2 linked regions of the Methanococcoides burtonii DSM 6242 genome follow. The protein of the gene in region 1 binds, or shares a complex with, the protein of each later gene. Links are inferred from orthologs where the notes say so. Each region holds a gene or a part of one and is shown in the gene's direction. Other genes may lie near its edges. The genes, in order: rnhB and MBUR_RS11320.

Evidence for each region.
Region 2: the proteins of rnhB (region 1) and MBUR_RS11320 are in contact, whole or in part, in a crystal structure (PDB 3P83), measured with the Archaeoglobus fulgidus proteins. The link is inferred for Methanococcoides burtonii DSM 6242 from one-to-one orthologs. Residues at the interface, in WP_010878125.1 of Archaeoglobus fulgidus: Ala74, Ile178, Ala179, Ile183, Arg190, Ser195, Asn196, Leu197, Arg198, Gln199, Lys200, Thr201, Leu202, Asp203, Phe205; in WP_010877842.1 of Archaeoglobus fulgidus: Val39, Ala42, Asn43, Val44, Ala45, Met46, Leu125, Asp168, Ser194, Asn218, Tyr219, Pro220, Ile237, Leu238, Ala239, Pro240, Arg241, Ile242, Glu243, Ser244.

What each region holds. Positions count from the first base shown.
Region 1 is NC_007955.1:433,029-449,530, forward strand. Bases 9,279-12,140 are described here. They hold rnhB (ribonuclease HII), read left to right. Parts: upstream 9,279-10,319; coding sequence 10,320-10,961; downstream 10,962-12,140. Other genes in these bases: MBUR_RS02280 (type II secretion system F family protein), read left to right, coding at 9,279-10,274. Outside these bases: MBUR_RS02250 (hypothetical protein), read right to left, coding at 1-758; MBUR_RS02255 (hypothetical protein), read right to left, coding at 1,047-1,706; MBUR_RS14270 (endonuclease NucS domain-containing protein), read left to right, coding at 2,025-2,765; pheT (phenylalanine--tRNA ligase subunit beta), read right to left, coding at 3,870-5,492; MBUR_RS02275 (type II/IV secretion system ATPase subunit), read left to right, coding at 5,710-8,106; more of MBUR_RS02280, read left to right, coding at 8,124-9,278; MBUR_RS02295 (hypothetical protein), read right to left, coding at 12,344-12,538; methylcobamide:CoM methyltransferase MtaA, read left to right, coding at 12,832-13,869; MBUR_RS02305 (nitroreductase family protein), read right to left, coding at 13,925-14,749; MBUR_RS14275 (pirin family protein), read left to right, coding at 15,007-15,582; MBUR_RS14280 (pirin-like C-terminal cupin domain-containing protein), read left to right, coding at 15,579-15,875; MBUR_RS02315 (hypothetical protein), read left to right, coding at 15,926-16,300. UniProt on the Methanocaldococcus jannaschii protein: Endonuclease that specifically degrades the RNA of RNA-DNA hybrids.
Region 2 is NC_007955.1:2,301,388-2,317,798, reverse strand. The notes cover bases 8,444-11,214. They hold MBUR_RS11320 (DNA polymerase sliding clamp), read left to right. Parts: upstream 8,444-9,345; coding sequence 9,346-10,083; downstream 10,084-11,214. Other genes in these bases: MBUR_RS11310 (cobyrinate a,c-diamide synthase), read right to left, coding at 11,184-11,214; priL (DNA primase regulatory subunit PriL), read left to right, coding at 10,085-11,179; MBUR_RS11325 (transcription factor S), read left to right, coding at 8,942-9,253; MBUR_RS11330 (NUDIX domain-containing protein), read left to right, coding at 8,545-8,964; artA (archaeosortase A), read right to left, coding at 8,444-8,478. Outside these bases: MBUR_RS11365 (dihydroneopterin aldolase family protein), read right to left, coding at 1-134; MBUR_RS13155 (PAS domain S-box protein), read right to left, coding at 196-2,097; MBUR_RS13150 (PAS domain-containing protein), read right to left, coding at 2,090-3,169; ATP-dependent chaperone ClpB, read left to right, coding at 3,692-6,301; MBUR_RS11345 (archaetidylserine synthase), read right to left, coding at 6,348-7,031; MBUR_RS11340 (phosphatidylserine decarboxylase), read right to left, coding at 7,028-7,654; more of artA, read right to left, coding at 7,666-8,443; more of MBUR_RS11310, read right to left, coding at 11,215-12,503; GTP 3',8-cyclase MoaA, read left to right, coding at 12,581-13,537; MBUR_RS14210 (hypothetical protein), read left to right, coding at 13,521-13,670; MBUR_RS11300 (SulP family inorganic anion transporter), read left to right, coding at 14,085-15,737; 5'/3'-nucleotidase SurE, read right to left, coding at 15,830-16,411.

The sequences.
Region 1 (16,502 bases):
TCATATTCACCATAGTGAATTATGTAAGTATTCTCATCTCCTGATATTGTGAATTTGTGTTCAGAATCTTTGTCTTCGATCACCGCTTTCAGGTTCTCACCTTCATAATCGATGGATTTAACATAGAAGTCAGAGACATTTATCTTCTTTAATTTATTCTCTTTATGCAATATACCACTCATAGACCAGATAGGTAATGTGAGTTCTTGCAGATCTTCAACTTTTATCAGATCATCAGTGAAGGTCAGATCAAATTCATATTGCATATTGTTGATAGAACTAAACTGCTTTCCAATCATTCTTTTATCTACTAAAAAAGCAGAGTATGAATTATCAGCATCATATACGCTAATTTCAAAAAAGGGACTCAGAATCGAGAGCATTTTTGATTCAAGATCTTTTACCTCATGCTGGGCAAGTTTAGTTTTCTCTTCAATTTTTTCAACTATCTCATTATCTTTGCTTGAAGATACAGATGAACATGTATCAAGGATCGTATCCCTAATTTCAAGAATGTGTTTTGAATCAATTCCTTGTGTGATCTTTTCTATAAAATCGGTTGTGTCTTTTTGGAATTTATCAATTTCCTGAATTATATTCTCCAAGATCACGACGTCTTCTTTATTTTCTTTTTTTATTTTTGTTGCAGACTTTTCAAGAGGTATGACTTCCTTCGAAACCTTCATGAAATTCTGTAGATCCTGGATAAAATCCACTTGTATCGATAGTTCAGTAGAATCCTGATATGTATAGTTCATATTATAACCCCCTATAAGAAATTAATAAGATATACCCATATATACACTACAATTTCGAGATATAAGTATTATGGTTCAGCTCTATAAAGATATTCAAAAAAACTAGTGCAAGGTGAGACTTATGAATAGAATGAGTTTGTTGACTTTTTTGCTTGTCCTCGTATCATATCCTGAATGGAAACATCATTTGTTAATAATATGAACTAGTACTTTGATCGATAGCAAAGTCATATTTTCGGCTAGACTTTAATATTTGAAGGGTAGCTGAAAAAAGATCTTATTGTTCCATCATGCCAGAGCATTTTCTTCTCCTGAGTCTATTGTAAAGAGGCAGGATGAACCTGTCAGCTCTACCATTCGACGGATTAACTCAAAGTCCGGTTCATTGGACAGGTTAAATATGTTCAAAGCTGCCTGGGGTGCTTCATGGGCTATGCCTTCAATACTTCCTATTAGTGCAAAGTGGTTCACATTTGGAAGTCTTGCCAGCTCAGCTAATGTCTGAGTATATTCTACTGCTTTCTTTTTCTGTTCTTCATCATCAACCGCGGTTATGAGGTTCATTGAAGCTTTCCATTTTCTTTTGAGCTTGTACCCAACCAGAATTGCAAGGTCCATATTTCCAAGATCCATGCTGATCTCCCATTCCGGACTTTTGTCATCTATCCAGAGGTTAATTGATTTATGCCTTTCAAGACCGGATTTAGGGTGAGCTGCATATATCACAATACCTATTCGGTTCTGTAATGCCTTTTGAACTAGTCTACTAATGTCTTCTTCCCACTCTTTAGATAATGGCGGTGTCAGAAGTAACATGTTCGGGCGGATGAAAGCTCCTGCCAGGGCTTCAATGCCTGCAATAAGGTTATCTTCAAAGGAAGGAACATCTATTATTGTCCATGATGAGAATACACCTTCATACTGTCCTGCAACTTTACTGTTACTAATTTAGGATTGCTTGGGGATACTATTGCATTATCATTACCACTTGAATCACTTTCGTGGGCTTCAACTTCAACCACACCAGGTGAACCTACATTCTTCTTTGACTTTTTATAAGCTAGAGTTAGCCACTTGAGCTTATATTTGAAATATTAGATCATTTTTAAAAATAGTATTTTAGTTCTACCCTTCCACAATCAGCATCTTTAAATATAACAATCAATAGATAATGTGTTAAATTTTTGAAAGGCAGCTTAAAAATAATAACCACTTTCTGAGAAGTGTTTCTCGTTACTTTACTGCGAAGTTGAAAAGCGTGATAAAATGGATAATTTTAGATATTATGTAAGAGATGACACCGCAGTAGAAGTTGCCGAATCTGTGTTGAGAACACTTCAAACCATAAAAGAAGAGCATGAATGTGATTATTCCATCGTTGCAATTGAGGATCTTTCAGAAGATGAACAAGAAGCAATCCGGGAAACTATACGAATATTAAGTAGAAGAAATACGGTAGGTGTTGTTAGCAAAGGTAGAGGTTCCCTTCCAATATCACGCAAAAAGAATCTCAGCAATGTTGGAATACTCGTCCATTCCAGAGATGGAAAGGACATCGCCGTTTATCCGAATGTGAAGAACAACAAGATGACGACTGCTATTCAATACCTGAATCTGATAATGAGATCACCAAATGTAGAAGATGCCCTTGAGTCAAAACATATTTCCGAAGATGATATATCAAGGATGATATCCAGCATCCCCGAGCTTATCGAACCCGGACTGACATTCCACGAAGTCGAGGTGGAGGTCGAAGGTGGTAGGATAGATGCTGTTTTTACTGATTCACAGGACAAACATTTCCTGATAGAGATAGAGATCAATGCAAGAGATAATGACATCGGACAGGTCCAGAGGTTCAAGCTTCCTTATGCTGAAAAGTACGGAGTGGATGTCGAAGATATACGCCTGGGCATCGTCTGTGCAGATATTGATAGTAGCAGAATGACGGCGTGTCGTGGTGCAGGTATTGAAGTTTTCAGGTTGAAGCTGGAAAAGCTGGATTGACATAAGAACATTAGAAAAAAGGGCTCTGTAGAAATCCTCATCCAAACTAAAAACACAGTCTTGATGAACTTATCAAGATTGTGTAATATCACTTTGAACTTCACTTCTTTTACTTGATTTCTGTACTTTCTCGCACGTAAGTTATCCCCATACCTTCTTTTCAAAACCGAGAACATCGTTTCACTTAAATTCCGCATAGAGTATATCTTGCTATCAAATTCATGTATCATCTTCTTCCGATATCTTCCCTTGATTCGCTTTCTTTCACGTTGTCTCAATGGAACAATTGCTATTGATCCAAGTTTTTCCCTCGTCAACTCGTGTATGTTTTCAGAATCATAGGCTTTATCCACCACATAATATCTTGATCTCCTATTGTGATGACATTGCGATAGCAATGCCTTTGCATGTTTTGCATCATGAACTGGTTTTCCAGAAATCTTGTAACCAGTGATTACAAATTTATGAACATCAACCGAAATACTAGTTTTAACGTAACTTCGTCTCCATTTTTTGATTCTCCAAGAATAATAATTACTACAATAACCACTTGTAAATCCAGTGGAATCAATTGCAGTAATGTCTATAGAGTCTCTGTTTTTGTAAAATAGGTCCAGTGTTCTTTTAAAGATCGAATCCAAAACAACAGAATATGTACGAGTAACAAATTTTTGAAGTGTGTTTCAGATTTATAATTTGGAACAAACACATTCATCCCCTTGTATTTAAGTTGGAGATCAATCACAGGGGATTTATTATTATAAAAATGAATGGCTTAGTTGAAGTTATAATAACGATTTCTACAGAGCCTATATTCGTTTAAATATATGAACACATTTGTGATAAAATAAGTAGCCACAAGTGGAAGTTGTGACGAAAGGTTTAATAGTAACAATTACAATGATAGCATCGTAATTTTGAAAGAGGGCTCGTAGGGTAGCCAGGACATCCTCATGGGCTTCGATGTAGTAATATGCTGCGAAGACACCCATTGACCCGCGTTCGAATCGCGGCGGGCCCGTATCTTTTATCGTAATTCTAAGTTTTAATCATATCAATTAAAAAAAGAATTTTTCCCGGATATTTCCGGGAATAGAAAAGGGTTCATTCTGTAAGGTCAATCTCAAATCCAACGATAGGTTGTCCAAGGCCGAAGTTAATGATCACTTCAGGATAGAGCTCTCCCATCATTCCGACCTTTTCACCGTTGACAAGAATATCTGCACGCCTGCCTTCGATAAATGCCGGGTCCTCAGATACAACGACCTCATATTCGATATCTCGTTCCCTCATGACCGCATCAAGGACCTCTCTTATCTCTGTAAAGTTAGCCTGAGCGTGTATGGAGGCTGCTGCAAGGTGCAGGCGGTTCTTTGAATTAACGACTACTTCACCTACTTCAAAGAGGCGCTGTGGTAGTTCATGATGTTGGTTCAGGGAAAATATTTCAATAAGGTTCGGCAAAATGGTGGTACGTACCATTGTCTGGTCTTCGCTTATGGGATGAAGTACGAAGGTCACATCATCTGTCTCCTCCCTGTTCATCCATTCGAAATGTACCTTCTGGCTTGTAAGTGTAAATGGCATGACCTCGGAGTAACCAAGGCTCACCATTATCTCACGCATGACACCTCTTGTAACAGAGATCGGGTGTGCACATCCAATGGTTGCACTTTTTGGGAATTCGCTTTTTATCTTATCAAAGCCGTATCCAATGGCAATATCTTCAACGATGTCGAAATTATGGAGGATGTCGGCTCTGTATGTCGGGACGCTGATCTCGAACATATCTCCATCCTCAAGAACGCTTGCATCGAACCTCATTCTCTTTAGTTCGTTGATGATCTCGTCATCTGTAAGCTTTATGCCGATGAGTGAATCGATATCTGAGCGTGGTACATTGAGAGTTCTTGGTGTCATGTCCGGTGTGACCTTCTCGGTCCCATCAGGATATACTACCTTTACTGACTCTATCTTTCCGCCCCTCTCAGCAAGTGCACTTACTACGATGCTAAGTGCGGTATATACTGCATCTCCAAGACCTGTAACATCAATGAAAAGGTCTGTAGTGCTCTCCTCGACCCTTGTAAGGGTTCCATTGATTATTGGTGGGAATGAAAGCACCTTTCCTTCAGAATCAGTTATCAGAGGATATTTCTCCATCCCTTCTAGTATATTTGCAAAGCGAACACCTTTTGGATGCTTTTCAAGTACCTCATCCATTGTCATCGGTTCAGTAAAATCAAGGGGTACGAACTCGAAGTCCGGGCTGACTGCCTGATATTTGAAAGGTGGTTCGATGTTTGTCATATCGTGAACTCCGATAGACACTTTCTTCCTGTTCCTTCCAAGACCCCAGTGCAGATCTTCCTGGAGATCCATCAATGACTTGATAGAACTGGATGTGAAATTGATACCCTTTACAATAGCACATCCAAGGACAGGCCGCACTTCCTTTATTTTTTCGTCGAGTTCTATATGAACACCAGATGGCGTTACTTCATACTGGCAAAGGCCGGTCTCGATGTTCATAAAACCTCTCATTGCTCTTGCTACTCCCTCTACACTGTAAAGATCAGGTCGGTCGGGGAAGAACTCGATGTCGATGGCTTCCTTTTCAATACGTTCTATATCCGCACCTATCATTGGTACACGGTCTATGATCGTATCCTTGTCTGCTTTTGTGAGTGATTCCAGATCCTCGTATTGTAAGGTAATTATTGGCATGGGGGTTATCTCCATGGTCATTTATTCATGACCAGATTGCAATTTGAACCGGTAATAGAACGAACATGTATAGCTTTAGATTTAATATTTTTCATTACTTTTCATTAAATGGAGAAATAGCAACAATAAGTATAATAATTAGTAATCATAATTATAATAATATAATTATTGGTTACTATATAGCTTGTATTGGCTTCAAATGAACCATTGCGGTGTAATGATGGTTAAAAAAGCAGACGAAAAAACAGAGGAAGCTGGTTCAGATTCAGTGGATGATTCCGGTCGGAAACCTGCTTTCAAGAACGATCCTGATCATTTAGACAATAAAGGGGAGGAACTATCAGGCTCTGATAATTTGATTGCAAAAGGAATACTTCCCGAAAACCGAAATGAGACTTTTGCATCCTCCTCTCCAAAACCTGAAGGACCAGAGGTCTTTGAACCCAAGAGTGGTTCAACATCATCGCCTGTTAATCGGTTTGGCTTTGAAGAACCAAAAATATTCAAACCTGTTTATGGTATGGATATTGATAAAGAAGACCTTGATGCTGTAATACTGAAACCACGCGGCATGTCTTCCCCTGTGAATATTTCGAAAAGACCTCCTGAAGATAGAGAGATGGAGAATGAATTCGGAATACTTCTGCCAAGGTCTGAGAAGTTTGGTACTAATATTCCTGGTCGAGATCCTACCGAAGAATGGATCCCGAATGTGAGTGATCATGAAAGGTTTAAGCCAATCACAACAGTTTCCGAAGAGGAATTGGCACTCCAATCAGTGAATTCGGAAACTCATATTCCCGATGTCCAAGATGAAAGCCTTGATGTAGATACGATTTCGGATAACGTTCTTGAAATTAAGGACAATATGCCGGATGAGCCTTCCGAAGACGCTTTATCAGACGATTTGACTGATGGGGACGCTGAAGAGCAATTCAATGAGATACTTACTAAACAACTTGTCGCAGGAACAGATGAATCAACCGATGAACAACCTGATGAAGAGCCTAAAGATACTGACTTAAAGCGTGTTTCTGCTGAAAATATTGGCTTTGTACAGAAGATCAAAAATCTATTTCATAATGAAAATGAAGAGATCGAGGCATACGATCCAGAATTGCACGGTTTGCTTTCTTGTTTTGACGGTATTGATAATTATGAAGAAGTTGACCGTTACTGGGTCAATGAACCTTATGTTTTCATTGTCATCCTTTACAACGACGATAGTAATAATCATCTCTATTATGCTGTTGAGCCTTCAATGTCTGATTTTGAGACTGTTTTCCTGGCTGAAGTACAGGATAGGCTGCGCAATATACTTCTTGTAAAAAAGATAGGTGAGGATGATGACAAGGAAGAGGTTATTGGGAGAGTAATAAGGGATATCATCAAGGATTATGCTATCGGGATAACTCCTGACATGCTCGAAAAGATATTGTATTACACCAGACGTGATTTCATACATTTTGGTAAGATAGATTCTTTGATGAACGATGATTCCCTTGAGGATATTTCAGGGAATGGTCACAGCAAACCTATATTCCTGTACCATAAAACGTACCTGAACATTGCTACGAACATTATTTTTGATGAAGAGGAATTGGACTCTTTTATAATACAGCTTGCACAGAGGAGTGGCAAACACATCTCTGTTGCTGATCCGATGGTGGATGCTACCATGCCGGACGGCTCAAGGATACAAATGACGTTAGGTACGAGTGTTACCACCCATGGCAGTACTTTCACTATCAGGAAGTTCAATGAAGTTCCAATAACCCCTGTAGATCTTCTGAAATGGGGCACTTTCTCACCGGAAGCTATGGCATATCTCTGGTTGTGCATCGAGAACAATAAGAGCCTTATCTATGCAGGTGGGACTGCATCAGGGAAGACATCATCACTGAATGCAGTTTCTCTTTTTATTCCTGAAAAAGCAAAGATAATCTCCCTTGAAGATACAAGGGAATTGAAGTTACCTCATCTGAATTGGATACCTGGGGTAACAAGGGATTCGTTCACGTCAGATGAGAGGGGTGCAGTAGACATGTACGATCTTTTGAAAGCTGCACTTCGTCAACGCCCAGAATATCTTCTCGTGGGTGAAGTTCGAGGTAAGGAAGCTCTCACTCTTTTTCAGGCAATGTCCACAGGCCACACTACATTTTCTACAATGCATGCAGACTCAGTTCCATCGGCAATTCACCGACTGGAAAATCCTCCGATCAGTGTTCCGCGTAACATGATACAGGCTCTTGACATCATGTGTATTCAGGCACAGACCTATTCAAATGGTAAACGTGTCAGAAGAAATCTGAAACTTGTGGAGATCATCGATATTGACCCTAACACGCATAATATCAGGACGAACGATGTATTTGTATGGGATTCTAATACAGATACTTTTCACAGGACCGGTGAATCGAAAGCCCTAATGGATATACGTATTCAGAGGGGTTGGAATGCTATGGATGTCAATAATGAACTAAAGAATCGCCAGCTTGTCCTTGAATACATGGTAGATAACGACATCAAGGACTTCAAGCAGATATCGACCATAATCAACACATATCAATCCAACCCAAATAGAATTTTGAAGCACCTGAATTTGCTCTGATCCTCAGGAGTGAAAACGTGTCCGAAAAAAACTCTCTGGAAATAAAAAATGAGCATGATGAAGCTATAGTTTCTTCCAATGCTGAGAAATCTTCATTACTTACAAGGCTAAAGAGCAAGTTCTCTGTCAGTAGTAACGGTACGAGTTATTCCAAAGAGAAGGCCAGTACATATTTAAATATTCTCAAAAAATTACCTTTTACATTACTTGGTGATTATGTTCAAGAGAGGAAAGATAAGTATGAAAATCTCCAGTTAAAGCTTTTCCAAGCAAGAATACCACTCTCTTATGAGATGTATGTCTCAAATGCAATATTCTATTCGTTACTAAGTTGTGTCTTCGGCTTGATAATTGGTATTTTTGTTGCGTATATCTCTATCTATGTAGTCGGACTACCGGAAGCCATCACAAAACTGGAGTTCTCTGAGTCCAGTGCATGGATATTGCAATTTAAGGGTATATTCGTAGGTTTTCTGATAATGCTCTTCTTTGCTGCTTCTCTTGGCGGTGGAATATATGGGATGTTCATGCTTTATCCCAAGTTTCAGGCGAGTGAAAGGAAAGGTGATATTGACAGACAGCTTCCTTACGCAGTCACTTTTATGTATGCACTTAGTAAAGGTGGAATGAACATAATTGAGGTGTTCAGACTGCTTTCACGCTCCGGCAGTACTTATGGGGAAGTTTCGAAAGAGATCAATGCCATTATCCGTGAAATGGACTATTTTGGATATGACATGAAGACTGCGATCTCTAACATAAGTGAGAGATCCCCTTCTGATAGATTCAATGAACTAATGGATAATCTTATTACAATTATCGATAGTGGTGGCAGTATTCCACGCTATTTTCAAGATAAAGCCGAACAGTATCTTCAAAAAACATCTATTGACGAGAAAGGCTTTTTGGAGACCCTCGGACTACTTGCAGAGTCGTATGTGACCGCATTCGTTGCTGGTCCTTTGTTCATTATAATCATGGGCGTCATGATGGCGGTCATGGGTTCCGGATCGGAAGTAATGGTCTATGCTATCATATATGCTGTTCTGCCGATAGGCTCCCTTATGTTCGTGGTAATGATCAGTATCATAACTCCGAGCGAAATGGGTGAACCTGAACTATTGCCTACCCGGACTATACTTGAGCATGGTATTCCTGTTCTTCCTTCATATCTGGAACCAGTTTATGATGATGCAGGGGAACTTATCAATGATACTGAAGATAATGTGCGTGATAGGGAATATTATCTGAATTTTGCGAAAGCCAAAAAATTACTTTCTGTCAGGAAATTCGCGAAAAACCCTTTTGATCTTTTGATGCACAATCCCCTTTATTCTCTTGCTGTTACTATCCCTATAGCAATTCTGGTTCTTGTCATACCTTTCTGGTCAAATATCGGAAGTCTCGTGACAACAGCACAAAAAATTGGATTTATTGATGACTATATCGTGCTTGCACTGTTCATTGCCATAGTCCCAATGGCACTTTTCCATGAGATAATGTCCCGTAAGAAAAAGCATCTTGAAAGGAATTTTCCAGATTTTTTGAAGAAGCTTGCAAGTACAAATGAAACAGGGATGACACTTCGTGATTCTATAAAGCTGATGGCAAAATCAAAATCCGGACATCTTGGAAATGAGATCCGGATGATATGGGCAGATATCTCATGGGGTATGAATGTCAATGATTCTCTTATCAGATTTGCCAACAGGCTTCGGACACAGGTAATTGCACGGTCACTGACGCTTATTACAAAGGCCAATGAATCAAGTGGTGATGTTGGTGAAGTGCTTCTGGTGGCAGCTCGCGATGCTGCTTCCGAACAGTCAATGAAACGAGAACGTGCCATGAGCATGATGATCTATATCGTGATCATCTATATTTCCTTCCTTGTGTTCGTAGGCGTTATCTATGTTATTTCTACGACATTTCTTGCGGAGATGGCAGCTGCTGGGGAAAAGATGACCGAATCCGGTGGTGCGGGTGGATTTTTGGGTAGTTTCGATCTTGAAGGATATACCCGTCTTTTCATGCATGCTTCTCTCATTCAGGGTTTAAGTTCAGGACTTATGGCAGGTGCTATGGGGGAAGGTAGTGTGATGTCAGGACTTAAGCATTCAATTATTATGATGGGAATCGGCTACCTTATATTTACTGTGTTCGTATGAGTAGTATGCTTTAGGACAACGGTAATCATGTCAGGGAAGATCTCAATGAAAATAATTGGAATTGATGAAGCAGGGAAGGGTCCGGTCATCGGGCCGATGTGCATAGGCGGTGTGAGGATCGATGAGGATAAAAGCAATGCTCTGAAGAATCTGGGAGTTGCGGATTCCAAGAAGCTTTCCCCAAAAAGGCGAGTACATCTTGCCGCTCAGATAAAGAAATATGCAGATGGATGGTTCGTTTATGAGGTATCTCCTAATCAGATCGATGAGCTTCGAAAACTGATGAGCATGAATGATATTATGGTGCTTGCTTTTGGTTCGGTCATTGAGGAACTTCCTTCTGACAAGATCTATGCGGATGCAGCAGATGTGAAGGAGGAACGCTTTGGGAAGCGCCTTTTTGACAATTACATGGAAAAGCATCCAGATGTATCACCTCCGGAAGTTATCTCAAAACATGGGGCAGACGATCTATTTCCAGTTGTTTCAGCTGCATCTATATTAGCAAAGGTCAGGCGTGATGAACTTATAGAGAAGATAAAGGTGGACATGGGCGTGGATATCGGCAGTGGTTATCCATCAGATCCTAAGACCAAGAAGTTCCTTGAGAATTGGTACCGTGAGAATAGCTCCTTTCCCGATATTGTAAGACATTCATGGAAAACAGCACAGAAGTTCATTCAGTGATAAATAAATGGAATAAATTTAGCAATTTCTATGAAAAATAGGTAACAATCCAGTAGGTAAATGCAATAATACAAGAAAGCACCCTTCGGGTGCAAATTTATTGTAGGTACGACTACCCCATCACTATACCCCGATCATTTATATTGCCATTAACTTCCGCAATTTCCCCAGGTGGTTTTTTCTCATACCAAACAAACTTCATTTTGCCACCACAAAATAAACACTGTGGCGCCCACTTATTCAACACTTTTCTGAAGTCTTTGAGATTTGTCTGCCTTATACTTCTCTGTAAGCACTTTGAATATCTCTTTTTGACTTTGCGACTATATGCACCATAATACCGTATCATTTTAAAATTTCGATCAGGAATATGCTGAATTAACGCTCTAATAAATTCCTGCAATTCCATTGTCACAAAATGCCTTACTCCTTCATGATCATTATACCAAAAAGTAACGGATTTTCCATCATAACTATACAACCTTGAATTTGCGATAGCTGGATGCTTGATATACCTGCCGACATACTGTGCCATCCTTTGTTTGTTAGTGATTCTTGAGTTTTTTGGCATATGAACATAAAATCCATCAGGATATTCTTTAAAAAGTTGATTTACAAGATGGGAGAATGCTTGAACCTTAGAGAGGGCATCTTTGAATCTCGTAAGCACTTGGTATTGCCATGTTTTTCGCATGGTCTTAAAATGAATGAACTTTTGGTGAATGAATTTACCATACATATCAAATCCACCTTCAGTTAGAAGAATATGAAGATGAGGATTAAAACCCATATCTTTGGAAAATGGATGTAGAACGACAATAGCACCCGCAAGCAAACGACCATTCCTGTGCTTGAATGAAATAGTGTCATTAATTGCTACAATTGCTGCATCCATCAAAACCTTTAGTAGAAAACGATTCTTTCTAACAAAACCCCACAGAAGATCCGGGATTGTAAGAACAGCATGCCTATGAACTACATTGAACATTGCACGTTTGAGAGATTTAGACCATTTTTCAGTATGATTTAGACCACAATTTGTGCAGATACGACTGTTACATCCAAAATAGACCGTTTTGTAATTACCACAACTTTCACATTGATAAGTGAAGAAACCACGACTCTTATCTTTGCAAGATAACATCTTGTTGACTTCTTCAATCTCAACATTGCGAAGAATGTCTTCATGGTCAATGCAAAATTGATCCTAGTTATTATTGTCTTTGAAGATACGTTTGACAGTAAGAAGCTGATTGGATGCATAAGTAGTAGTTTGCAATATGAAATGAATTGGCTTAGACCATAATATAAATATTGCTTATAGGTACGAAAAGTTATAGATTATATACAAAAATGAAAAAACCTTTTAGTCAATCATTTGTTTACTTGGAAATTGATTCAAACTGAATGCCATGGTCACCTTCGTATGATCCATTGTGTTTCTTGAAGCCATGCCATATCTCTGATGGAATACCATATGGAAACGCTTTACATGCGGGCATACCAATCGATTCAATGAAGTGTTTACACACCATGCATTCAGGTGCTTCCGTCGATATTGCATCTAATTCACTCATTTCAAATCACCATCATATTTCTTTATTCAATTCAATAATTGTGGACTTACTCGGATAGTGCCTCCAATTATATATTAACTAAATGTTCCTGCACAGAATTCATTGGTTTGCAACCCTCTGAGATTCACCCATTACCAAGATGGAATATTAAGCTATTACAGCTAACTTCTGAATCACAAATTTAAAGTAGTTCAGATACTGAAATTGTATAGAACTAATAAACAGATATATCAGCCTATATTGAACTATTTACATAGGAATGTTAGCTCAGATCGAATAAAGGAGGGTTTCACCTGACAGATATCACACCAAAAGAAAGATTCATCAGATCGCTTGAAGGGAAAGAAGTAGACAAAGTACCCGTTTGTTCAGTTACACAGACAGGGACTATTGATCTAATGCAAGCTTCGGGCACACAGTGGCCGGAAGCACATTTTAATTCAGAGAAAATGGCTACACTCGCCATTGCAGGACATGAGATCGCTGGCCTGGAAGGCATTCGTTATCCATTCGATGGAACTGCTATTGCCCAGACATTAGGGTGTACGATGGGAGAAGGGACCTATGACACACAACCTTCCATTCACGATTTTCCTTTTGAGACCATCGAGGATGTGAAAGATCTGACAGTGCCTGAGAATTTCCTTGAGTCTGAAAGGATCAAGACCATTCTGGATGCCACAGAGATCATCAAGAAGAGAGCTGATGAAGATATACCAATAATTGCAGGTCACCTCGGGCCGGCTGCTATTACATTATCACTTGTTGGTGTAAGGAACTACCTCATGTGGTTCATTTCACACCCCGATACCATCAAGGAACTGATAACTTTCAGTACTGATATTTGCATAGAATATTCAAATGCACTCCTAGAACGCGGGGCTGATGTTGTCTGCATACCTGATTCGGAAGCAGGACCAGAATTGATCCCACCGGAATTCTTTGAAACGATGATATTCCCGGAATACAAAAGACTTAACCGTGAGATAAAAGGAAAGACCATAGCCCACATATGCGGGGATTCTGCCGATATCCTCGAGAAAGTTGCGATCTCTGGTTTCGATGGTATAAGCATAGAAGAAAAGGTAGATGTCCAATATGCAAAAAGTGCCATCGGTGACAAAGCCTGTCTGATAGGGAATGTATCACCTGTGCATACACTTCTTGGGATGAAGCCCGAAAAGGTGAAAGAAGAAGCAAAACAGTGCATAGAGGATGGAGTTGATATTCTCGCACCGGGTTGTGGACTGGCACCACATACATCCCTGAATAATTTGAAAGCATTCGTTGCTGCAAGGGATGAATATTATTTGGAGAAAGGACTCCTGTGAGTCCATTCTCCAACTATTTACCTTATAATTATAAACTATTTTGTATTATTTACACTCATTTCCAATTTACCCTCACAGGCTCCCTTCCCGGAATGCCATTGACCTTATGATCAGGATGACCGAACATCATACTGTATTGCACCACATGCTCTTGCGGAAGGTCAAGCTCATCTATGAGTGGTTGGTAGGATGTTGCCGCAATGGCAAGGAAACCAGCCCAGCATGCCCCGATATCGAACGCCTGTGCTGCAAGCTCGAACCATGAAAGCGCTATGATACTGTCAGTATAGCCAGTCGGATTTTCAGCCTCAGCGTGAGCAAAAGCCAAATGAAGTGCTCCCCTGCATATCGGATCACTGCCATTTTCATAAACTGAGATCAGAGTTGGCATCAGTGGCTTGAGAGGATGTTCAATATCATCGGCCACTACCTCTCGCATCCAGTCAATGGTCAGAGAAGTGATCTTCTTAACTTCCTCCGGGTTGTGGACAATGGTCCAATGTACAGGCTGATTGTTCATCCCGGAAGGAGCATAACGTGCAATATCAAGTATCTCTTCAATTGTAGACTTTTCCACCTTTTCATCCTTGTAGTTTCTGACCGAGCGCCGCATTACCATATATTTTCCGATCTCTGATGGCGTAAGAGAGGAAGGACTATCATCCTGAAATTGATAGTAAGTTGAGTCAAACAAAGTAGAAATTGCACCCTCGGGACAGAACACTTCACAGTGTCCACATTTTGAACAATATACAGTTGCTTCTTCTGGACTGTAAGGAGTTCCACCTTCCTCTGAAGGAAGTATTATCGACATCGGACAAAGTTCTACGCATACATCACAATTGGTGCACAGTTCAGGGTTTACAGAGATCACTTGCATACTATCACCTAAGATTATAGAATATATATTCGTTTAATGTTGATCTTAGAAGTGTATAAACTTTTCATCTGCCAATTTCCAAATTTAAATATGATCATTTCAGTTAGACCTTTGATCAAAACAATTCAAATATATTATTTTTGGCAATCAATCTGCTCTGCATTAACAACATATAGTATCAGACAAACATACATTATGGGGAATTTATGTGGGCACTACAAGATTTATAAATAAAATAATAAAGAGCAGACCGACCCTTGAAGGAGCAGGAGTACCTGAAAAGATGTTTTGGTTTTAACCAGCCACCTCAACTTGATCCTTTTCTCTTGCTTGATGACTTCCATTCGAACGATCCGAATGAATTTTTAATGGGATTTTCCTGGCATCCGCACAGGGGCATAGAGACTATAACCTATGTACTCTCAGGAAAAATAGAGCATGGTGATAGCCTGGGAAATTCAGGCGTGATCAATTCAGGAGTGATCAATTCAGGAGATGTGCAGTGGATGAGCGCCGGAAGCGGAATAATTCATCAGGAAATGCCCAAAGGTGAATCCGATGGCAGCCTTTGGGGATTCCAGTTGTGGGCTAACCTGTCAGCATCCCATAAGATGATGGAGCCAAAGTATCAGGAAATAAAAAGTGAGCAGATCCCGGAAGTAGTATTAGATGACAATGTTCGTGTAAAGGTCATTTGCGGTGAAATCGAAGGAAATAAAGGCCCTGTACAGGACATTGTGACTGATCCTGAATATCTTGATGTGACAATTCCAGCTAATATAGATTCACGCACCCTACTTAAATGGGACATACCGTCTTTGCATATGCAATGAAGGGAAACGGTTCTTTTGATGAAAATGAATGCACCTATGCTTATGAAGTGGACGGTACTAACTATTCAGACCTTGACAATTCATCATTCATTAGTTCCGAAAATCTTATTATGTTCAATGACGGTGACCATATCTCAGTCACTTCTGGAGATAATGGTGTTCGCTTCTTGCTCATTTCAGGAAAACCACTCAATGAACCGGTTGCATGGTATGGCCCTATTGTGATGAATACACAGGAAGAGTTAGAGATAGCTTTTGAAGAATATAGGAAAGGGACATTTATAAGATCCTGAGATTAAAAATTAGTAAACATATTTATTTAGAAAATGATCAATTGTTCAATATGGAAGATGAAAAGCAAAATATCTTCAATGGACTTAGGTTTATTCTTTCTTCTTATGTGCCACCCCTCTCTGTAAAAATAGATGAGAGCAGACGATACGATATTTACGGAACAAAACCTGTACAGATCGGAAGGACAAAGAAGAAAGATATGTTCTTTGCTTTCATCATCATACAGAAATATCACGTTGGATTCTATTTCTCCCCCATATACACGCATAAGGACAGATTTGATGATGCTACTGAAGAACTATTACATCTTCTTAAAGGCAAGTCCTGTTTCCACATAAAAAGGTTCAATGCCGCTGTTTTTGAAGATATCAGACAATTAATGGATAAAGGTATAAAAATATATGAGGAAGAAGGATGGGTTTGAGCCAAAAAATGTGCTTTGATATCAACAAAATAGCTAAATATCATGAGATGAAAGATGAATCATACAACTTCTTCAATTGACTTTATATAGATTGAATGGAGTTTATAACTAAAAAGTACGATTATGATTTGTTATTTAAAATCATCTCATTTTTAATAATGAATTGTATGGGCCCTTAAAGATCGAAAATGGACTTAAGGCG
Region 2 (16,411 bases), 1.9 Mb from region 1 along the record:
TCAAGGCTTCCCACCGTACGAAGATTCACCGGAGAACCTGTGAACTGATGATATAAAGCTCCAAGCTTTATACCCGCTTCAAAAAGCACGTTGTCCCTATCAGTAATTGTATCTTCGACCATTATATCTACCATGTTCCTGATGCAATGACATTGCCTTGCAGATATATAGCCAATTTGGTAGGAAGAACGATGATCATCCTTTTTTCAGAGTGATCCAGAAAACACATCCTTTCCCATCGGGATTATCCTCAACTCCAAAGTGACCTCCATGAAGATCGACTATCTTCCGTACGATGGCAAGACCGATGCCAGTTCCTTTAATATTAGTCTTGTTAACCCGCTTGAACCTTTCAAAAACAAAATCTTTTTCCTCATCGGAAATGCCTTCACCAAAATCAGTGAACTGTACTTTCCATTCATCGCCTGCATCTAAAATATCAATATAGATAGTACTACCTTTCGGGCTGTATTTTATAGCATTTGAAAGTAGGTTTGCGAACACTTCCTCGACCATTATATTAGCTTTTGCCGGATAATTACCACTGAATCTGCATAAAGCCCTCATATCCTTATTCTTAAACATTGCCCCTAAGTTCGTTTTTGCAATGTTTATCATGAGACCAATATCTATAACGCTAAACTCAATTTCTTCAACTGAATCAAGTTTTGAAAGTTTAGAAACCATCTCGATCGTATCGATAACCTTCAGATTGCTCATTTCGGCCTTTCTGAGCATATCAAGCATCTTGGGATCATATTCCTTTTGTATAAGAACAGAAAGAAAACCTTTTACTATCCCAACCGGGTTTAACAGATCATGCCGCAAGATATCTGCGAGCAGATCCTTTAGTTCATTAGAATATTCCAGATCATCTGCATACTTCTTAAGTTCAGCTTCTGCTTTTTTATTAATAGTTACATCACGACAATTACAGACATGTCCCTGGGCTACTCCATCTTTAATAACCGGGAACAGATTATACTCAATTATACGTCCATCTTTAAAATAAAGCAATCCACTGTCTTTTTCGTATCGGCTTGAGAATTTACGTACCTTTGATAATACAGATTCTGCATTCTCAAGATGTTGAAAACCATAATTTGTGAAAATATCGATGTAGTTCATATCAGCAACTACATCTTTAGGAATTTCCCACATATTACGGAATTGGGAATTCATTAACTTTGTATTATTGTCCATATCAAAAAAAGCAATGCCATCACTTGATGATTCAAGAACGTTACTCAGGAGAAGCTCATTCTCACTCATCAAAACTTCAATTAAATTACGCTCAAATATTTCTTCTTCAAGCTGCTCATTAGCACGAGTCAATTTTTCAGTCCTTTCTTTCACTTTATCTTCCAATTTCAAGCGATAGCATCTTAGTTCTTGCTCAGCTTCTTTTTCAACAGTAATATCCCGAACAATGCTCTGAATAACACCCTTATTTCGATCAACGAAAGAAGAACTTATTGAAACATCAATAATACTGCCATCGGCTCTTATCATACACGATTTGGAGTGAGCAAATTTTTCGGAGAGTACCTTTCTTGCAAAAACAGGAAGTCCATCATACAGCTTTTCATCATACAAAGAGTAAGCATTAATGTTGCAGAGAGTACTCCTTTCATACCCTAACATCTCACAGGCTTTTTTGTTGATATTTAAGATCGTGCCATCCTGAATATGGATCAATACCGCATCATTGCTCTCTTCAAAAAGAGAACGGAAATACATTTCATTTTCACAAAGGACATTATTATAACGTTCGTGTTGTAATGCATTTCCAATGATCATACCCACAAAAGAGAACATGTCTACTTCAATATCTGACCATCGTACTTCCTTTTCATTGTTGTTAAAACCAATAAAACCAATCAACTTGTTCTTTACGATCATTGGCACAACAACAAATGATCTTACATGACAATTATCGACCTGACATATTTCTGCACCCATATCAGAAGGGAGTTCATCAAGAGACGAAACTACAACATTTATACCAGATATTAGATCGTTAAACAGCATTGGAACTTTTGAGATCGGAAGATCGCCCATACTTTCAAGAGGTTCTTTACCCTCTTTTTCATTCATAAATAATGGAAAAAAGAGAACTTCCATAAGAATAATCATAAATATAACACTGAGTTATATCAGAAATATTGCCAATCGATTCTATAGCATCATGCATTTTTCCATCAAGCTCATCTGATGAAAAATTAATGAAACTTGATGATATATCACTAATTATTCTTTCAAATTCTACACGTTTTTTTAACGCATCCTCCAGATCCTTTCGTTCAGTCACATCTCTAATAATACCGCTAATACTCGTAACCTCACCCGATGAATTCAGCAGAGGCATCCCCATTTCTTCCATCCAGTAAATATGCCCATCTGAATCGAATATTCTGAAAACAGTCGGTTCATTAAATTCATTTTTGACCGTAGCGCGATAACTATCAATGAGCCTTCCCCTGTCATCAGGATGAACTATATCCAGCCAGTTTCCAGAAGAGATCTGTTCAGGAGTATAACCATAAAAAATAACCTGCGGACTAATGTATAACAGGTTCATATCCACATCAATAGAGTAGACCATATCCTTGATGTTCTCTACAAGAAAACGATATGACTGCTCTTTTTCAAAGGAGGAAGTATGCATATTCCGATGCATTAACATCATTTCAATGTGATTGGCAACTCTTTTGAACATCTCTTCTTCTTTTTTAGAAAACAAACGGGAATCCATATCAGCCAATTCATCCAAAATGTATACAGAAATGACCCCAACAGACTCATCATCCAAAGAAACATTATAACTAAGAGAATTATTTGTCCTTTTGAAATTTGAGGATGTGTAAAAGGAATCTTGAATATCTATGCATGCACATACATTATCAGGATGAATGAAAATAAAGGGAATCTTTTCAACTATTCGCTGTGCAACCTGTTCAAAGGATATCTTGCCATCTATAAAATCAAAGCTCAGACATAAAAGCTCCAGTTCATTTCCTTCTAAAAGGCCATCTTTTTCAGATGTATGTGATGAGCCCGAAAGCCCTTCACCGGAAGATCCAGTGACAATGTACATTCCCATACCCCACATTACTAAACACGTTGTCCCCACAAACAGTGTTACACAATTAAGTATGCTTGATACCATATATAAGTGTATACATACAAATACAAATTTAGTACCATTGTAAATTATAATACAATGAGGACGGCATTTAAGTCCAATCTCATTATCAATAACTTCCGTTATTATTTCTAACTCATCGAATATCCTCTCAGAATCCGTTCTCATCTCACATACCGCTGTTTTGAGACTACCACCACGCAAATACAGAAATCTTTTTTTTATATAGACAAGACAGGCATCTATGAAGTTTTGAAGATGATGATTGCCACTTGAAATTTTAATGCCAAGATTTTTGCAAGAGTCTCCAACGTTACCCCACCCCTCGGAAATATTTGTAAGCATGTTGAGTACTATTTTTTTAGAAATGTTTAAATGTGATATACACTAAATGAACTTGTTTGACATTAGTTGATGATCAAACAATAACAAACCATTTGAATATCTGAGATTATACGTGGAACAGGGGGGAAATGTTTCAGTTACAGATGTTAAAAAGGACAGAATCTCGAATACCATTGCATCACCATATATACGGAGGTAAAAATGGACCTTAACCGTTTTACACAGAAAGCACAGGAAGCCATACAGAAGTCTTTCTCCATTGCTGCAAGATATTATAACCAACAAACAGAATGCGAACATCTGTTGCTTGCATTGGTGGAACAAACTGGTGGGCTTGTACCTACCATTCTTGACAGAATAGGGGCTGAAAATCAGTCGATAATAAAGGAACTTGAAGACCATTTGTCAGAACTGCCACAGGTATCCGGATCAGGAAGTGGACAGACTTACGTAAGTCAGGCATACAGCAGAGTATTGGACACGGCTGAAAATGAAGCAAGTTCAATGAATGATGAATACATAAGTGTAGAACATGTGCTCATCGCACTCCTGAAAGAAAAAGAGAGCACAAGTTACCGGATACTCGAAGAAGCAGGCATCACAATAGATGCCACACTAGAAGCAATTAAAAAACTAAGGGGGAATCGGCGCATTACCAGCGAAAATCCAGAAGACACAATGGAACCGCTCAAGAAATACGGAATTGACTTCACCGAACTTGCAGCACAGGGAAAACTTGACCCGGTAATAGGTAGGGATCAGGAGATAAGGCATACCATAGAGATCCTTTCACGCCGCAGAAAGAATAATCCCGTACTCATAGGAGAAGCAGGGGTTGGCAAGACAGCTATTGTAGAAGGACTTGCTCTGCGTATTGCCAAGCATGACATCCCCGAGGATATGAAAAATAAGAAGATCATAGCATTAGACATGGGTGCACTTATCGCAGGAGCAAAATTCAGAGGAGAGTTTGAAGAACGCCTTAAAGCGGTCTTAAAAGAAGTTGCTGATTCCGAAGGACAGATCATCCTTTTCATTGATGAGCTGCACACCATTGTGGGTGCAGGAGCCACCGAAGGCGCGATGGATGCAGGGAACTTGCTAAAACCAATGCTTGCCAGAGGTGAACTGCATTGCATAGGTGCTACTACACTTGACGAATACCGCAAGTACATAGAAAAGGATGCAGCCCTTGAAAGAAGATTCCTGCCGGTCCTTGTTGACCAGCCGGATGTCGAAAATACCATATCCATCCTCAGAGGACTGAAAGAAAAATACGAGGTTCACCACGGAGTAAGAATTAAGGATACTGCACTTGTGGCAGCTGCGGTCCTCAGTAACCGCTATATTTCGGACAGGTTCCTGCCAGACAAGGCAATAGACCTTGTTGATGAAGCAGCTGCGAAGGTAAGAACGGCCATTGACAGCAAACCATCCGAGCTGGATGAGGCAGATCGTAAGATATTGCAGCTCGAGATAGAAAGAGAAGCACTGAAAAAAGAGAAGGATGCGGTTTCAAAGGAAAGAGTGGCCGACCTTGAAAAGGAACTTGCGGACATTCGTGCTGAATCCGATGCTATGCGTGCTAAGTGGCAAAGCGAGAAGGACACCATTGCAAATCTTGGATCACTGAAACAGCAAATAGAGGATATTAAGATACAACTCGAACTTGCTGAGAACAGCGGAGATTTCGAGCTGGCCTCAAAGCTGAAATACGGTAGTTTAACCCCTCTTGAACATCAGTATAAAGAAGAGGAGACAAAGTTGCAGGAGCAACAGGATGACATGCTCCTCAAGGAAGAGGTTTGGGAAGAGGACATTGCACAGGTAGTAAGCCAATGGACCAACATCCCGGTAACGAGGTTGATGGAAGGAGAACGTGAAAAGCTCACACATCTGGAAGAGAAGCTTCATGAGAGAATTGTTGGGCAGAACGAAACTGTCAAAGCGGTTTCAGATGCGATCATACGTGCTTATGCAGGTATCAAGGACCCGAAACGACCTATTGGAAGTTTCATATTCCTTGGACCAACAGGTGTTGGCAAGACCGAACTTGCAAAGGCACTTGCTGCGGAAATGTTCAATGATGAGAACAATATGATACGCATCGACATGTCAGAGTACATGGAAAAACATACTGTATCCCGCCTTATCGGAGCGCCACCAGGATATATCGGTCACGATGAAGGAGGGCAACTTACAGAAGCAGTTCGCAGACGACCTTATGCAGTCGTTCTCTTTGATGAGATAGAAAAGGCCCATCATGATGTGTTCAATGTAATGCTCCAGATACTTGATGACGGACGACTTACAGATTCGCATGGTAGAACAGTGGATTTCAAGAATACACTGATCATAATGACATCTAACATATGTGTTGATCGCACACTCTCGAAACTGGAGGAAGGTGAGGATTATGCTAAGATGCAGGAGATGGCACAGAACGAACTTGCCAAACATTTCCGCCCGGAATTCATAAATCGTATCGATGAATTGGCCATATTCCGCCCCCTGACAAAGGAACAGCTTGTGACCATCGTAGATATTAAAGCAACTGACCTTATACAAAGGCTCAAGGAAAAGAGAATGGTGCTTGAAATATCAAAGAAGGCGAAACATTACCTTGCCGAAGCAGGTTACAGTGAAACTTATGGAGCACGACCGCTCAAGCGTGTCATTCAGAACGAGGTAGAAACCGCAGTTGCAAAATTAATAGTCGGAGGACAGGCACTTGAAGGTTCCACCATAGAAGTGGATGCCGATGACCGTGGAATCGTTGTCAATGTAAGAACAGAGCCAGCAAAGCAATGATCAATGAAGGGACACTACCCTTCACTTTTTCCATTAATTTAATTGTTCATTCATCATAATACTGCCGCGGAATCTTCATAAGTGGAGATTCGAGATAAAGAAGCATTAATAAAAAAATTAATGTAGCAAAGATGAAGAGATATTCCGGCAGGACAAAATAGGACAATACTGGAAGCATGAAGATAATTGCCATAATAACCATTGCTTTAGGATGACGAAGTTTGGGATAAGGATGCTCACTTATCATAAGATAGGATAATAGAAGCATCAAAATAACAATCCCGTAAAGTATTATATATTTGTCGTCCATTAACAAGTAAGAAGCAAGAACAACCCCTGCTGCTGTAATTGGAAGTCCCTCAAAATCCGGGATCTCTTTGTGTTTCGTGTTGAATCTAGCAAGTCTGAGAACACCACAGAGAACATAGATACAAGCAGCAGTACCCACAAGATATGGCTGGAGATGACCATATATCAAAAAGATGACAACTGCAGGTGCTGTACCGAAAGAAATTACATCTGCAAGTGAATCCAGATTTTCACCTATAGCACTTGAACCCATTCTACGAGCCAGAAATCCATCTGCACCATCAGCAATGGCTGCAAAGAGAATAAAAATGAAAGCCAGATCCGCTTTCCCAGAAAATGCACTGAAAATTGAAAGTATGCCGAACATGGCATTACCAAGTGTCACAACATCTGGTATCTTAAGGATTTTTATAAAAGTCATTTCCGTACCTTAAAGTTCTTTTTTTTTGCAATTACCGTTTCACCTGCATAAACCCGGTCGCCGACCTTACAGGCAATATCAAAATCGTCTGGAATGGTCACATCTACGCGGGAACCAAAGCGGATCATCCCTATCTTTTCACCATTGACAAGCTCATCCCCTACATTGATATAAGAAACGATCCTGCGAACCATTACACCGGCTATCTGAGTCACATTCACTTCACCGTGACTGCTCTTGATCACTGTGACAGTGCGTTCGTTCCGCTCAGAATCTTTATGAAAAGCAGGTAAATAACCACCTTTTTTATGAGTTATGCTCTTTACGACACCAGATATAGGTGTGCGGTTCACATGTACATTATGGACATTCATGAATACACAGACCCGTCGTCCACTTACATCCATAACTTTGCCATCGGCTGCTGAGAACATACAATGGTCACATATCCTGGTAGTCCGATCAGGATCCCTGAAGAACCAGATGACAAAAAAAGTCAAGAAGAGAGACATATAGAACAAATACCATACAAGATCAATTCCCGTCAAGACCGCTGCGGTCAGGAAAATACCCGTCAGAGTAACTACAGTAACTACCCATGAAAGAGAATCTTTAGCTAACATTTCCGGTTCCCTTAGATCTTACGTACGAATGACCTTAACTGTTCTGTGGTCATTTCCCACAGACCATCGATCAGGTCAAGCAGTTCAGGCAGTATTCGCATTACTACATAGGCAATGACAAAAAGTGCGATTCCTGATCCGAACTTGGCAATGATATGATGAGCAATTTCAAAACTTTCAGGACCGAACCACTGATCACCATATGCAACTATTACAAAGGTATTTCTGATGAGGTTCAATGAATATATCACGGGAACTGAGACCATGAAAGCCTGAAAGAGCTTCCTTTTAGGAGCGTTTATAGAGATTATAAGACCCGTGAACAAAGCAATGCTTTCAATTGCAGTACAGGCAAGTATGATACTAACAGCATATCCATTATAAACTATTTCATTACCACTTACGAGCACATCATGCCCCAACGTCTGGAGCATCCACACTGTATTATTAGTAACTGTGGAAATGATCCACTGATTTAGCGAAGGTATGTTCGCGAAAGGGAAATAGAAAAGAGAACCAAGCGCAGTTGCACTTGTGACCATTAGCACAGTATTGAGGTGACCCTTTTCTTCAGAAACTGAAAAGCCTTTGTAACCCTTGATCATATTCTGTGCCATGAACAAACAGAAAAAAGCAATGGCTATAGTGAGTATTACATTAAAATAATCGTTTATCGCGACATAATGTAATGGCTGGTAAGCCCAGTGTAGTGAAAAGAACACCCACCCTAAACCACCAACCAGAAACTTTATCCTTTTTGTTGGAGGTAGGATAGCAGATGCCATCATTAATGCGACGGCTATCCAAAGTACGTTTTCAATCATGATATAGTATCTTTATAACAGGTATCATATATAGTATCTTGCTAAATGGATAAGGTTCTGTAAAAAATGCCAGTCCCAACAACACCCCTATTGACTGTTGATGCCGTAATCATCTTAAATGGTAAGATTGTACTCATCAAACGGAACAATTACCCGTTCAAAAACGAATTTGCACTACCAGGTGGCTTTGTGGAGGTAGGTGAGACAACTGAAGCTGCGGCAATCAGAGAATCTTTTGAAGAAACCGGATTATCTATCGATCTTGTTAAATTGATCGGAGTGTATTCAGACCCTTCGCGCGATCCTCGTGGACACACTGTGTCCGTATGCTATCTAGCAACAGGTCATGGAAATCCGGAAGCGAACACAGATGCAGCAGATGTAGCTTTGTTCGATCCCGAAAAATTGCCTGAACTGGCTTTCGACCACCGAAAAATGATAGATGATGCAGGAGATGAGATTAATGGAATTCTGTCCAAAATGTAAAAGTATGATGCACCCAATCGAAGGGACGCTTAAATGTAGAAAATGTGGATATGAGAAAGTGAAGGATGCAGCTCCAGACCTTTTGAGCACATCATCAAGGGAAGAAAGAGAGGTCACTGTCCTTGAAGGTGATACTGATATCGGACTTCCTACAACAACTGCAAGATGCGAAGAATGTGGAAACAATACTGCATACTGGTGGCTAAGACAATTAAGGTCCGCCGATGAGTCGGAAACACGGTTTTTCAAATGTATCAAGTGCAGCTACACATGGCGTGAATACGACTAATATATATGATCTACTGAAAAACGCAGTGAAAACATATATACGGGAAATGATATAAACAAATTGAAATTGAGATTATTTGGCGGAGAAACAACATGTTCAAGGCGACAATTGATGCATATCTTCTAAAGGATTCGATCGAAACACTTTCTGTGCTCGTGGACGAAGCAAGGTTCAGGATTTCACCAGAAGGAGTTGTTGTAAGGGCGGTTGACCCTGCAAACGTTGCAATGGTAAGTTTTGACCTTACCCCAGAGGCATTCGATGACTTTGAAGCAAATGACTGTGAATTAGGATTGGACCTTTCAAGGATCAATGATATACTGGGAGTTGCAGACAGGGACGATAAGGTCCAGATGGAACTCGATGAGGAATCAAAGAAACTGAAGATCCAGATAGGCGGTTTTTCATATACAATTTCACTGCTTGACCCATCTACGATCCGTGCAGAACCTAGAATTCCACAGCTTGAACTGCCAGCAGAAATAGTCCTTAACGGAAAGGACCTACAAAAAGCTGTTAAAGCTGCTGAGAAAATAAGTGACCATATGTTACTTGGTGTTGAAGGAGAATCCTTCTTCATGGAAGCAGAGGGTGACACCGACCGTGTGAAGCTCACCATGACACGTGACCAGCTTATTGACATCAAGCCATCTCAAGTGCGTTCACTGTTCTCGCTTGACTACCTGTCAGACATTATAAAACCTGCTTCAAAATCCAACGAGATCTCACTTCACCTAGGCAACGATTTTCCTATAAAGATCAATTTCAGTATTGCCAACGGAAAAGGCACCATTGGATATCTGCTTGCACCAAGAATTGAATCAGACTAAAATGGATAACAGACATCTCGCCTTATACCCCTTTGTTACCGAGGCATCCGAATATGTCGGCAGCCTCGGATTTTCACCGGACAAGCTATTATCTTCGCGTGCACTGGAATCCGCACGTATAAGGGGAAGAGAGCGCGTAATACAAGCGCTTGAAGGCGAGATAGAAAAACCATCCCCATCCAGTTCAGAAGAAGGAAAGATACTTACTGAATTGCTGTCCTACCCTTTTTCCAGGATACTCGTATCCTGCATAGATGACCCTTTTTTAACCCGAAAATATGCACTCGCTGAAGCCAAGGCTGCATACCATTTATTGAAAACACAACAACCTGAGTTCCTACAGGACCTGGCCACTGATTTCAGGATCAATGCGGAGATCTACGAGAATCCGGAAACCCATGACATATTTTTCGACCTGCATTTTACGGATTATATCAAACTTGCAAGTCCTTTGAAGGACCTTAACTGGAAACTGGTAAACCGGAAGATGAAGAAGGGTTACGTAAAGATAAGCAAGGAAGAGCTTGCCCGTCTGCTCCAGGAGGCAATACGCCTGCGGATACAGAACTCACTCCCAGTAACCGTTCCGAAAGAGATATGTGAAGCCTGCATCCCGCATACGGATACAATCAGTGAAGAACTGGAAAAGAAGAAGACCGAATTCGGAGTAGGAGAGTTCCAGAGAGTCGAAAGTGACCTGTTCCCACCATGTATCACGCAAGCGATCGCAAATGTACGTGCAGGAGTTAACCTTGCACATTCGATGAGATTTGCAATGACCTCGTTCTTAATAAATATCGGGATGTCCGTTGATGAAGTGGTAGCAATGTTCAACATCTCCCCGGATTTTGACGAGGAAAAAACACGCTACCAGATAGAACACATCGCTGGAACTTCATCCGGCACAACATATAAACCGCCATCCTGCAACACGATGAGAACCTATGGCAACTGTTCAGCTCCGGATGAGTTATGCAAAGGAGTTAAGCATCCTTTAGGATATTATAGCAGAAGAGTGTGGGTCAAGAACAGGATGCAAAACGATAACGAAAAAGGGCATGAAGAGAAAAAGGAAGGAGAAACTCCCCCTCAGTAAGCATTTATCTCTTTTTGTACTGGCGACATTGTTCCACAAAACTGTCTACAGGGAACGAGCCAGGGTGCGCATGCATATAGCTTGCAAGGGAATTATGCTCCGTGATACCATCCTTTCCGTTCATGATGCCTTTACCACGGGACATTTCGTAAGCAAGCCTTGAATCACTATCACATTCCGTCAGAGAATAATGGAATTCATGGCCTCTGACAGGTCCTTTTATGAACTTGCCTTTTGCTACACCCTCAGTGTATCCAAGTGCTTGAAGCCTTTTTGTCTGCACTGTTTCTGCAGAGAAGAGATCTGCCATCTTGTACACGACATCCTCTATCTCATAGGAACTGCACAGATACTGCAACCCTCCACACTCACCATAGATGGGCATACCATCAGCAGAAAGGTCTTTGAGCTTCTTTGTCGTGCTTGACCGTTCAAGTTCTGCGATATGGAGTTCCGGATAACCTCCACCGAAATACAGGCCATCCACATCAGGAAGTTCACCGTCCAGAGGACTGAAGAACTCAATATTCGCACCACATTTCCTGAACATATCGAACATTTCCTCATAATAGAAACAGAATGCACTGTCCCTGGCAACACCTATGTTTACCTCGGACATATTTCCGACACACCTTTCATCTTCAACTTTAGGCTTAACAGGTTCGCGTGCAAGAGATAGGATTGTGTCGATATCGACATTTTCCTCAATGAAACTTGCAAGCATATCTACATCATAATCCTGCTCAGATGCCATATGCAGACCAAGATGCCTTGAAGGTACTTTCACATCATTGTTCCTCGGAACAGTACCAACGACCGGAATATCCTGAAGGACATCCTTGATCAGCTTTGCATGGCGTGGACTTCCCACCCTGTTAAGGATAACACCTGCAATTTCAACGTCCTTGTCGAATTCAGTAAAACCTTTAACAATAGCACCGGCACTTCTGGACATACCATGTACGTTCACTACCAGTATGACAGGTATACCAAGTGACTTTGCAACATGTGCCGAGCTGGCGATCTCCGTTGAATCCATACCATCATAAAGACCCATAACCCCTTCTATAACAGAGATATCAGCATCCTTGTAACTGTTATCCACAGTTCTGCGAACGCCATCCACACCCATCATGAAAGTGTCAAGGTTCCTTGAGGACACCCCGCAGATAGCTGTATGATGAGTGGGGTCAATATAATCCGGACCAACCTTATAAGGCTGTACTTTCATGTTCCTTTTGGTAAGAGCTGCCATAATTCCCATAGCAACAGTCGTTTTACCGACACCGCTATGCGTTCCTGCAATTAGGACTGATTGTTTCATGGCACTAATTGAGTTGGTTTTATATATATCGATTACCATCTGTTCCACAACTTAAGAATCATTTTGTGTGCACGACCATGAATCCATCCAGTAATAGTTTGACAGACAGGTTCGGACGTACGGTTACAAGCCTTCGGATCTCAATTACGAACCGCTGCAACCTTGATTGCATCTATTGCCACAGCGAAGGTGATGAAGGAAGCAGGAAAGAAATGTCCGCAAAGACAATCTCTGTCATCGTCAGCGCTGCGGCAAAGTTCGGTGTCAACAAAGTCAAGTTCTCAGGTGGAGAACCCCTTGTCAGGAAAGATTTTGAGGACATACTCCGAAAACTTCCAAAACTAAAGGATGTTTCAGTTACAACGAACGGCGTATTTCTCAAAGAGCGCGCATTCAGTCTGAAAGAGGCCGGACTGGACCGCGTCAATGTTAGTCTTGATACCCTCGATCCAGAAAAGTATGCATATATAACTCATGGAAGCCCGGAAACCCTGCATAAGGTCCTTGAAGGAATAGATGCTGCCATAAGTGCCGGACTGACCCCTGTCAAACTGAACATGGTACTTCTAAAAGGTATCAATGAAGATGAGATCGGGGATATGCTGGACCTTGTCCGAAGTAAAAAAGACGATCTGATCCTACAGATAATCCAGGTGATGGATTTCAAGGATGGAAAACAATACGATCTTGATGCGGACAAGATAGAGAAAAAACTTGAAGCACATGCAAACAATATTACCATACGTAACATGCACCACCGTAAGAAATACATCATCGATGGTGCTGAGGTCGAGTTCGTAAGACCGATTGAAAATACGGAGTTCTGCGCCAACTGCAACAGGCTCAGGATAACCGCAGATGGAAAGCTTAAACCTTGCCTGCTGGTCAACAACAACCTCATAGACATCTCAGAAGCAGAACCTGATGAACTGCCGGAACTACTACGCAGATCTGTTGATCGCAGAGTACCATTCTACAGGGACATGAAAGATAAAACAATAATAGGGGAAACGAAAAATGGAAGTAGAACTTAAAGTTGATGGAAATAACATAAAGATCAATCATTTCGTTACAGAGATACTCGCAGCCATGACCGGCTCTTCTGTGGAGACATTACATGGTGTCGAAGAGGGCTGGAAAGAAATGACGATCAAAATTCAAAAATAAGAGATCAAAGACAGGAGCCATAGAGCGAAATTGAACGGACAGCAGCTCTGCAATTCAACCCGTTTTTTCGACATCGTTACATTCATTAACTTATCCCTTCCAGGTTATCCACCCATTAACTCAAATTATAACTGTTTATGACACTTTTAGCGTGGTATTGAGTGAACAATTCTTTAATTCGAACATTGAACTAGTTTAGCCCAAACAACCACGGAATGTATCCGTTCTTCAATTCAGACAACGAAGGTGTTACCCAAAGTATAGTCATGTGTTTATTTTATTAGTCAATCGTTAGGAAATATCCAAAAACTATTTACTGGAGTACTCTATTTACGATATCGTTCAGACATATTATTTAAAATTGATATAATAATACATCCATTTTTCAGACTAAAATACCACAGACTTGATCTAATGAGAACAGAACAGAAAGTTAAGAACTATTTTGAAGAATCGTTTTTGAGCGACCTGAAAGCAGGTCTTATCACTGCAGTTGTGGCACTCCCACTTGCCATCGCTTTTGCAATCGCTTCCGGAGTTGAGCCGGTAATGGGGCTTTACACTGCCATTATTGCAGGAATGCTAGTATCCACTTTTGGCGGCTCCCGCTATTCAATATCCGGACCAACAGGTGCTATGACCGTTATTGTATTATCAACTGTCAATGGCTATGGTGTTGAAGGATTATTGTTAGCAGGGGTCTTAGCAGGTGTTTTCCAGATACTTTTCGGCATTTTTCGTTTGGGAAAAGTTGTAAAATATATCCCGCTGCCAGTCATATCAGGATTTACAAGCGGTATCGGAATAATAATATTGATCGGACAGCTATCCAATGTATTCGGATTGGTATTGCCTGCCCGTGAACATGTGTGGGAAACCGTTTATGATGTTTTCACAAGCATTGACGCGATGAATATTTTGGCATTAAGCATGTTTGCAGGTACAATAATACTCATGCTACTGTTGCCAAAAGTATTGTCTAACATAAAATATCTGAAAAATATCCCTGCCTCCATCATAACTTTAGTACTTTCAGTTATCCTCACATATCATTTCGATCTGAAGATACCTATAGTAGGAGAGATCCCAAGTATCATACCCCAGATCCACATGCTGGACATCAACATAGGACTCATGTATGCAGTCCTTCCAGCAGCATTTACCATAGCTCTTCTCGGAACCATAGAATCACTCCTTTGTGCTGTGGTCTGTGATGCAATGACGAACACCAAACACAACAGCAACAAGGAACTGATAGGCCAGGGAATTGCAAATGTTATCCTTCCGTTCTTTGCAGGCATTCCTGCAACAGCAGCGATCGCAAGAAGTGCGGTCAATATAAGAGAAGGTGCCAAGACCCGTATGTCAGGGGTCATTCATGCATTGGTACTACTGGGGATATTGATATTCTTCGGACCAATAGCACAGTACATTCCAAAAGCATATCTTGCAGGTATACTAGTACTTGTCTCGATCAAAATGGTCAATGTAGATGAGATCAGGACCACGATAAATATCAGCAAGATGGATACGTTCGTCCTATTGACGACATTTGCATTGACGGTGCTAACTGACCTTGTATTTGCCATTCAGGCAGGTATGTTCCTTTCAATCATACTACTGTTCATACGCCTGACCAACATAATCGATGTCCAGTCAATGGAGGGCTACGACCCTTCCGAAGGAATAAATGCTACGATACTTTCAGACCCTTACCTGAAAGATAATGTAGCGGTCTATACGATAAATGGTCCATTCTTCTTCGGTGCAATGGCCGTATTCGAGAACAAGGTCGATGAACACATACATATGAGCAAGCCCCATATAATAATAAGAATGCGTTATGTTCCTTTTATCGATACCACAGGTATAGAGAGGTTGAAAAGCTTCATCACTACCAGAAAAGGAACAGGTGAAAAAGTATATTTGACAACGGTACAGCCGGAGGTAATGAGATCGATCAACTCTGACACGGTCCTTAGCAAGTTAATGCAGGAAAAGGATGTCATAGTATTCAAAAGCACACAGGAAGCCCTTGGATATTTACAGGAAAGGGAGGGAAATTGATGAGAACATCCCTACCTGTTCAAAATAGATTAGAGAAGCTATACTGTTGAACTGAGATATCCAGGGAGATATATGAACATCTGACCGTAAGGTCACATCAGATGTTCAATTTCTGAAAAGTTGATGGGAGATGTTGCATCCAGTGATATAGGTGTCACTGAGATGTGACCTTTTTCTATGGCATTGACATCAGTGCCTTTTTCGGCTGTGTGGATAAGGTCACCTGCTATCCAGTAATATGGCCTTCCCCTTGGATCGCGGCGTTCCTCCACACCCGTACGGAAGAACTTGCGAGCAAGCCTTGTTATTTCAACTTCAGAGTCCTCTTCTACAAAATGAGGAATGTTAATGTTCAAAAGATCGACATTTTCAGGCAGACCGTTTTTAAGGACTTTTTTTGCAACACCGTTCACAAATTTGATACCAACATCGAAGTCATGCTGGAAATCCCGGAGGTCATCGAATTTCAATCCCTCTTCGGTCACCTGCAAGGATGCGGCAATGGCAGGAACACCATAACTTGCACCTTCCAGTGCAGCTCCGATGGTCCCGGAGGTCGTAATAGTGTCTGTGCTGATGTTCTCACCTATATTGAAGCCAGAAAGGATCAGGTCGGGCAATTCCTTCATGATAGTAAAGATACCCAGAATAACAGAATCAGTAGGAGTCCCACC